DNA from 3 places in the Paenibacillus sp. Cedars genome. Region 2 is predicted to be linked to each of the others. Evidence: predicted binding sites of a transcription regulator. Region 2 holds the regulator's gene; each other region holds the start of a gene.
What was found. Region 2 encodes LexA, which represses DNA repair genes until DNA is damaged. Its sites were predicted from a motif close to CGAACATATGTTCG; they were not measured.

Region 1 (2,278 bases), 1.6 Mb from region 2:
CTCTTCAGACACTCCCATATTCTCTTCTTTCATAAACGCTCCTTTCACTTCAGCATCAATATCCTGGCAAAAATATCCGAGCGATTCCTCGATTAAGTTAAATGCAAAGAAGACCGTCAGGCGTTACAAACACCGGACAGTCCTCAACACTGTAAAAGCTCAAACCGTAATTACTACTCTACCTTAAACAATTCCTGCTCTTCTATTTCATCTTGTTCCTTATCCTCTGCGGAAGGCTCAGGAACAGCCGTGGTCAGGTTGCTTGCTTCACGGATTTTATTCTCGATTACACTCGCGATTTCCGGATGCTCCTTCAAGAATTGCTTCGCATTCTCACGTCCTTGACCCAGACGGTCGCCAGAATAAGAATACCACGCACCACTCTTGTCTACGATATCCAGTTCCGTTCCGATATCAATCAGGCTTCCCTCTCTAGAGATGCCCTCACCGTACATAATATCTAGCTCAGCCTGTTTGAAAGGCGGCGCTACCTTGTTCTTAACAACCTTAATCCGTGTGCGGTTACCCACCACATCGTTACCCATCTTGATGCTCTCAATCCGGCGCACGTCCAAACGAACCGTGGAATAGAACTTCAGAGCACGTCCGCCCGGAGTAGTCTCAGGGTTACCGAACATAACACCAACCTTCTCACGAAGCTGGTTGATAAAGATGGTAATCGTTTTCGACTTATTGATGGCACCCGACAATTTACGAAGAGCCTGAGACATCAGACGAGCTTGCAGACCCACGTGGGAATCACCCATATCGCCTTCAATTTCAGCTTTCGGCACAAGCGCAGCAACCGAGTCAATAACAATAATATCTACAGCACCACTGCGTACCAATGCTTCCGCAATTTCAAGCCCCTGTTCACCCGTATCCGGTTGGGAGAGCAGCAATTCATCAATATTAACACCCAGTTTGCTTGCATACGATGGATCCAGGGCATGCTCGGCATCGATAAATGCAGCTTGTCCGCCAGCCTTCTGAACTTCAGCAATAGCATGGAGGGCTACTGTTGTTTTACCGGAGGATTCCGGTCCATATACTTCAATAATCCGGCCTTTAGGCAAACCGCCGGTTCCTAAAGCTATATCCAACGCCAACGATCCACTTGGCACAATCTCTACCTGCATATGGGTGGACTCACCCAGTTTCATGATGGAACCTTTACCGAACTGTTTCTCTATCTGACGAAGCGCCATCTCCAGCGCAGCACGACGATCTGACAATTGTTCCACAACCCTTCACTGTTGATAGTCATATCATACCTTGTTTTGACACGTTTGCCAAGCTTTTTTTCGAACATACATTCGTTTTTTTTATTCGGCGCTCCTTCCCTCCCATGCTCTGAACCCTATGTAAAAAAGAAGAAGAACCGCAGCAATATCATTCGATATGCCACGGTTCTTCCGTACTTCACATTATACTCGGAACCATTCTTCAATTCAAGAACAGCTACCAAGACAGGTGTAAATAATTTACTTTTTATCAAAAGCGGCTTCCTTCGGCTTAGGGGGAAGCTAGGCCTGCTTGGAGGCAACGAGACGCTGCCAAAGCCGATACAGCAGCGCCTTGGTTGCACGGAGCCGGATCGTCTCACGGTTGCCCTGCAGGTGCAGCTCATGCACTTCCGTTTCTTTTCCCCGTTCGGACAATCCAATGTACACAAGGCCAACGGGCTTGCGTTCGGCGTAACCTGGACCTGCTACACCTGTTACCGACAAACCAAAATCACTGTCGGTCACCATCCGGACATGATCCGCAAGCGCCTCGGCAACCTCCGCACTGACAGCGCCCGGCGCATCATCACCTTCAAGCAGCGCATGCGGGATATGTACAAGCTTCTCTTTGATCTGATTGGTATAACAGATGATTCCGCCCAGAAACATCGAAGCACTGCCGGGAATGGATGTCAGCGCCTCTGCCACGAGCCCTCCGGTACAACTCTCGGCCGCGCTCAGCGTCCAGCTTCGATCTGCCATAAGGTCTACAATGACCTTCTCAATCGGCACGTCCTCGTTGGCATACATAAACTCAGGACCTCTCTCCTGAATTCTGGTCTCCAGCTCATTCAGCCGGACCATAGCCTCAGACTCACTCGCTGCCTTCGTGGAGATCCGGACCGTAACCTCCCCTTCCTTGGCATACAAGGCGATGGTCGGATCCGTCTGTGCGGTTATCAGGTCCTCCAGCCGCTGATCAAGTGCGGATTCCCCAATGCCTGCGAACTTGAGCATCTTCGAATAGATGGGGAGCTCGCCGGTCAGGACGT
Region 2 (2,278 bases):
ATCCTCTGATCAGATCATGAGACAGTTTTCATAGACTACTGCTTTAATCGCGGGCCGCCTTTTTCTTCATTTTCATCTACCCATTCAATCGATTCAAGCTGTTGTCTAAAGTTACTACGAATATTGTTAAGGTATATTTCCCGAAGCTCAGCCCGTTCCTTCTGCTCTTCTTCGGTCAACCCTTCACTCTTCTGTTTTCTTGCTAATACATTAATGCGTTCCACCAAAGTATCAATATCCATGCCTTCTCCTCCAATTCCAATATCATTTATAACTTAAACATGTGAAAAAGAGCTTGTCAAGGAAACCGCACCCTTGCAAACTCTCATTAAGAATAAATATGAATGTATGATCAGTATGAATGGGTTCTCCCCATCATTAACAATAGAGTATTAGTAATTAGAAATACACAATATGCGTTAGAATGGATTGCTCATTACATTACCACACCGGTAATGATAACACCTCTCCTGCCTGTATGTCAGGACCTTTCAAACCGTTCGTTCTTCTAATACTATCAATATATACGCGCGTATCCATATCAGCTGGTTTATGAAGGGAAGCGATACGCCATAAACTATCGCCGGATTGAACAATGACCAACTTCTCACCTGTCGGCTTCTCCATTCCCCCGGCAAAAACGGAATAGGCCCCCGTCCAAAAGGATGCAACAATCAGCAGAATAAATAGAAGTTTAATTAAGGGGATGGAAGTCATTCTGGTTTTCAATTGATAGACCCAAGTCACCGAAGACTTCTCCGTTCGCACAGGAACGTTCTCATAAATACTACGGTATGTACTGTATTTCAACATGGAATCATCATCTCCCAAACAAGTGTTCTCTTATGAATTCATAATAACACGAACACTTGTTTGATACAATACCCAAAAGAACATTTGTTCTATCTTTTTTTAGAACTTATGTTTGTACGAACGGAAGTTCTATGTTATAATTTTCCCAAACGTTACTAAATGGGGTTGATACGGCATGTCGAAAATATCCAGCCGCCAGCTGGCGATCTTAGAGTTTATCCGCAACGAAGTTCGTAGCAAGGGTTACCCGCCTTCTGTCCGGGAAATCGGCGAGGCTGTAGGACTAGCTTCCAGTTCAACGGTCCATGGGCATCTAGACCGATTGGAGAAGAAAGGCCTGATCCGCCGTGACCCTACGAAGCCAAGAGCGATCGAACTGCTTGGCCAAGAAGAATCCGATAGCGCTAATCTGTTTACCCACACCATTGCCAGAGTGCCTGTTGTCGGTAAAGTCACTGCAGGCGTACCTATTACCGCCATGGAGAACATCGAGGATTACTTCCCTCTCCCTCAGCATTATGTAGGCGACGATAAGGTATTCATGTTATCTGTTGTTGGTGACAGCATGATTGAAGCTGGCATACATAGCGGTGACTATGTCATTGTTCGCCAGCAGCAAACTGCAGACAATGGGGACATTGTAGTAGCGATGACAGAGGAAGACGAAGCAACCGTAAAGACCTTCTACAAAGAGAAGGACCACGTTCGCTTGCAGCCGGAGAATCCTACTTACGAGCCCCTGCGCCTGAATCATGTAACCATTCTCGGCAAAGTCATCGGTCTCTTTAGGGATGTACACTAACTTCATATATCAATGAACAAGAGGTTACCTTCCTTAGTTGGATGGTAACCTCTTGTGCTACGTTATTTAATCCTTAAGATTTCCGGTCCTTGCGCAAGACCATCACCATGGCATTTTGCCTAAGATCTAATTGATACATTCTCTCAGCCATATTATCTTCAGGCGAACCTTCCCCGCCTGGACCCTCCGTGGACTTCAGAACAAGCTTATTATCTTTCACCGTAGGTGTAGTGCCCGGTCTGTAATAGGACGTGCTGGCTCTAGAAAACTCCTCCTCAAATTGCAGCTGCACCGCCTTACCACTCCCATGCTCCACCGCAAATGCATAGATTTGTATTCCGTGACAGTCCTTATATTGCGGGGCGAGTATGAACACATCCGCTTCCTGAAAAGGCAATCGAATCATCTGAAGAGCAGCGGAAGTTGGTTGTATGAAGGTGAGATCCTCAAGGACAACCACATCCTCCGAAGTCCCCTCTGCCGCGTACTTCACTTTGTAATCCCCTTTAAACGACAGATCCGTTTCGAGTCCGAAACAGCTGGGAGCTCCTAATTCCGTTATCTCTTCCTTATCGATGGCAACTACCTGTAACGTTCCTTCATCCGTTGTACCTTCTGCGCGAATCGTCTCCGTCACAGATGGGGATGGTCCCCCCCCTGCCG
Region 3 (2,278 bases), 490 kb from region 2:
ATATTACTGTATCGACACAAACAGGTAGGTCTAATACCTGGAACATCGGTATGCGCCCCTTCGGCATAGGCCAGAGGGGGTCCATTTTTTATTTGGAAATTTTCAATTTCAAGGCTTTAAATAAAACATCAATCAGTTCGTTTCGCCCTACTTTGAAAAACTGATCTTCATATACAACGAGCCAGCCGCTTCCCCAACTGCGAACCTCTATGTTCGTTTCAAATGAAAGAAGGTCCAATAGCTGCCCGACATTAAGCAATGGGAAGCATGTATCCCAATCATCTGTTTTTCCACCCTCGTACACTAGATAATAGCTACTGCTCTCTGATCTGACCTCAGTAATTGTATGGACTTCATCAGTCGAAAAATCGTAAAAGCTTTCTCCCGGTTCAGGATCTCCCCATAGTATGGAATCATGAAAATTCTCTAATTCCTTTTCGGTGAGTGTTTTGATATCCTCAACTGTTAACTGGTGTTTAATGAAATTCAAATAAGTAGCCCCCTTTTAAAAGCTTGTTTCCCTTACTTCTTCTACAAGGGTTAAAAGTATCCTGTTGATTACTTCAGAAATTTAATATTGCTCCCTTAAATGTCCCGGTGTTGTTGGGTCTCCATATACCGAAACATCAAGCCCTAAATATTTGCGCATTAAGATAGACGCTTCAGCTGAGATGTATTCCCAGCGAAGCTCCAATGATGACTCGTAGCCTCTGCATTTAAACTTCGCCATAATACCAAGCGGTGTTCGCTTCTCTTCGTATAACTTCATGCCTTTTAACCAAAAGTGTTTTTTTACATCTCTCATATCCGCCCATGCATTCTCCGTCGCCAGCTTGATGATGTCCACATAAGGCCCCGGCGTCTTCAACTGCTTCTCTATGTATCTGCAGTCCCGCTCGAATGCTGCAATGACAAGAGTTATGATTATATAACGTTTGACATAGTGACGATCCTTGCTTGTAATGGCCTCTGCTATTTTCATTTCACCCTCACCCGTCCTCTAAAAATGCGAACATATATTCTATGATAGCTTTTCGTGAAAATGAAAACAAGTCTTGATAAGAACGCTTGTTCGTAGTAATATTATTCCAAAACCAGTGTGGATTGTACATAGGAAAAAGTAATGGGAGAGTTATTAATGTTAAATTTTAACAATTGAGAGATGGGAGATAAAGAGGTATAATTTACCTATATTCCGAACAATTTGTTCGGACACATCCGGAGGGAGGCGGAAAACTAATCCGCAGCTTGCTCTGTAAACTCGTAGATATCAGTGATTTCACAGTTGAAAATTAACATTGCCACGTATATATCCTCAGGCAACATTGTTCTTTCATTACTGCAAAAATAGGAAATCATACGAGGAGAACGGCCTGATATAGAAGCATAGTGTTCATGAGTCCAACCACGTTGGAATATCAGATCGCCAAGCAAGCACCTCCCACGGGAGATGTTATTCAAACTTCATACATACTCCTTTCTCAAAAAAACGAGGTGATCCAAAGGTAAATTATAACATGGTAAAACTCAGGTGCAAACCAGATAAACAGTTGAGGGGGTTGTCAATCAATGTTGGAGGAATGGCTGTCGATTGCTGAAGAGAGAAAATTGAATGAAGCAGTGGAATCGTGTGAGAGTCATACGGATGATTTATATCAAGAACTAGTCGAACATCTTGAGGAAATAAAAGAAATAAAGCCTGAATTATCAGAGGTGGCTAATAGTATAGAAAACTTATTCATTTTAAAAACCCGTAGAGACGTTAACTACATTTTTCCAACAGCTATTCAGGCGGGGATTCAGATTGGCAAATGCATAAAGTAAGAAAATCAGTCCAGGTATTAATTTCTGGGCTGTTTTTTTTGAGAAGACACAATTGATTGGACCCCAGCGGGACCCCAATTACTAAAAAAGCCTCTTTCGAAAAGAAAAGGGAAAACCCCTGACGCCAACGGCATCAAGGGTTTTCAGTTATGATCTGTAGTGGGCTCGAACCACTGACCCCTACCCTGTCAAGATAGTGCTCTCCCAGCTGAGCTAACAGATCATGAAATATTTAAAAAGGTAATTCATATATTACCAGCAGACATTATGGCTGTCAATGGTTTTCTCGTTATAAAAAATCATGTTCCGGTTCACACTACATAGAGCATGATTTTTCCATTAGAGGAGCGTGAATGGCATGAGAGGTGGGAAATCCCATCGTTTCAAACAAGCAGGGCTGCTTCTTTCATTCATCGTAATATCTACTCTCGGGAGCGGGTGCAGTATCCCGGAG

Region 1: a site for LexA is predicted at 1,306-1,319, ahead of recA (recombinase RecA). Genes of this name have one in related genera too.
Region 3: a site for LexA is predicted at 1,010-1,023, ahead of B9D94_RS19540 (YhjD family protein). Genes of this name have one in related genera too.

The regions. Positions count from the first base shown of each region.
Region 1 is NZ_CP020866.1:1,821,746-1,824,023, reverse strand. Features, by position in the region: gene B9D94_RS10170 (regulatory protein RecX) at 1-33, opposite strand, end outside; gene recA (recombinase RecA) at 174-1,235, opposite strand; gene B9D94_RS10160 (competence/damage-inducible protein A) at 1,527-2,278, opposite strand, start outside.
Region 2 is NZ_CP020866.1:3,395,893-3,398,170, forward strand. Features, by position in the region: gene B9D94_RS17155 (DUF896 domain-containing protein) at 36-242, opposite strand; gene B9D94_RS17160 (LysM peptidoglycan-binding domain-containing protein) at 442-813, opposite strand; gene lexA (transcriptional repressor LexA) at 989-1,615, shown strand; gene B9D94_RS17170 (hypothetical protein) at 1,689-2,278, opposite strand, start outside.
Region 3 is NZ_CP020866.1:3,883,325-3,885,602, reverse strand. Features, by position in the region: gene B9D94_RS19545 (hypothetical protein) at 89-490, opposite strand; gene B9D94_RS19540 (YhjD family protein) at 572-982, opposite strand; gene B9D94_RS19535 (hypothetical protein) at 1,570-1,824, shown strand; tRNA gene B9D94_RS19530 (tRNA-Val) at 1,975-2,047, opposite strand; gene B9D94_RS19525 (hypothetical protein) at 2,183-2,278, shown strand, end outside.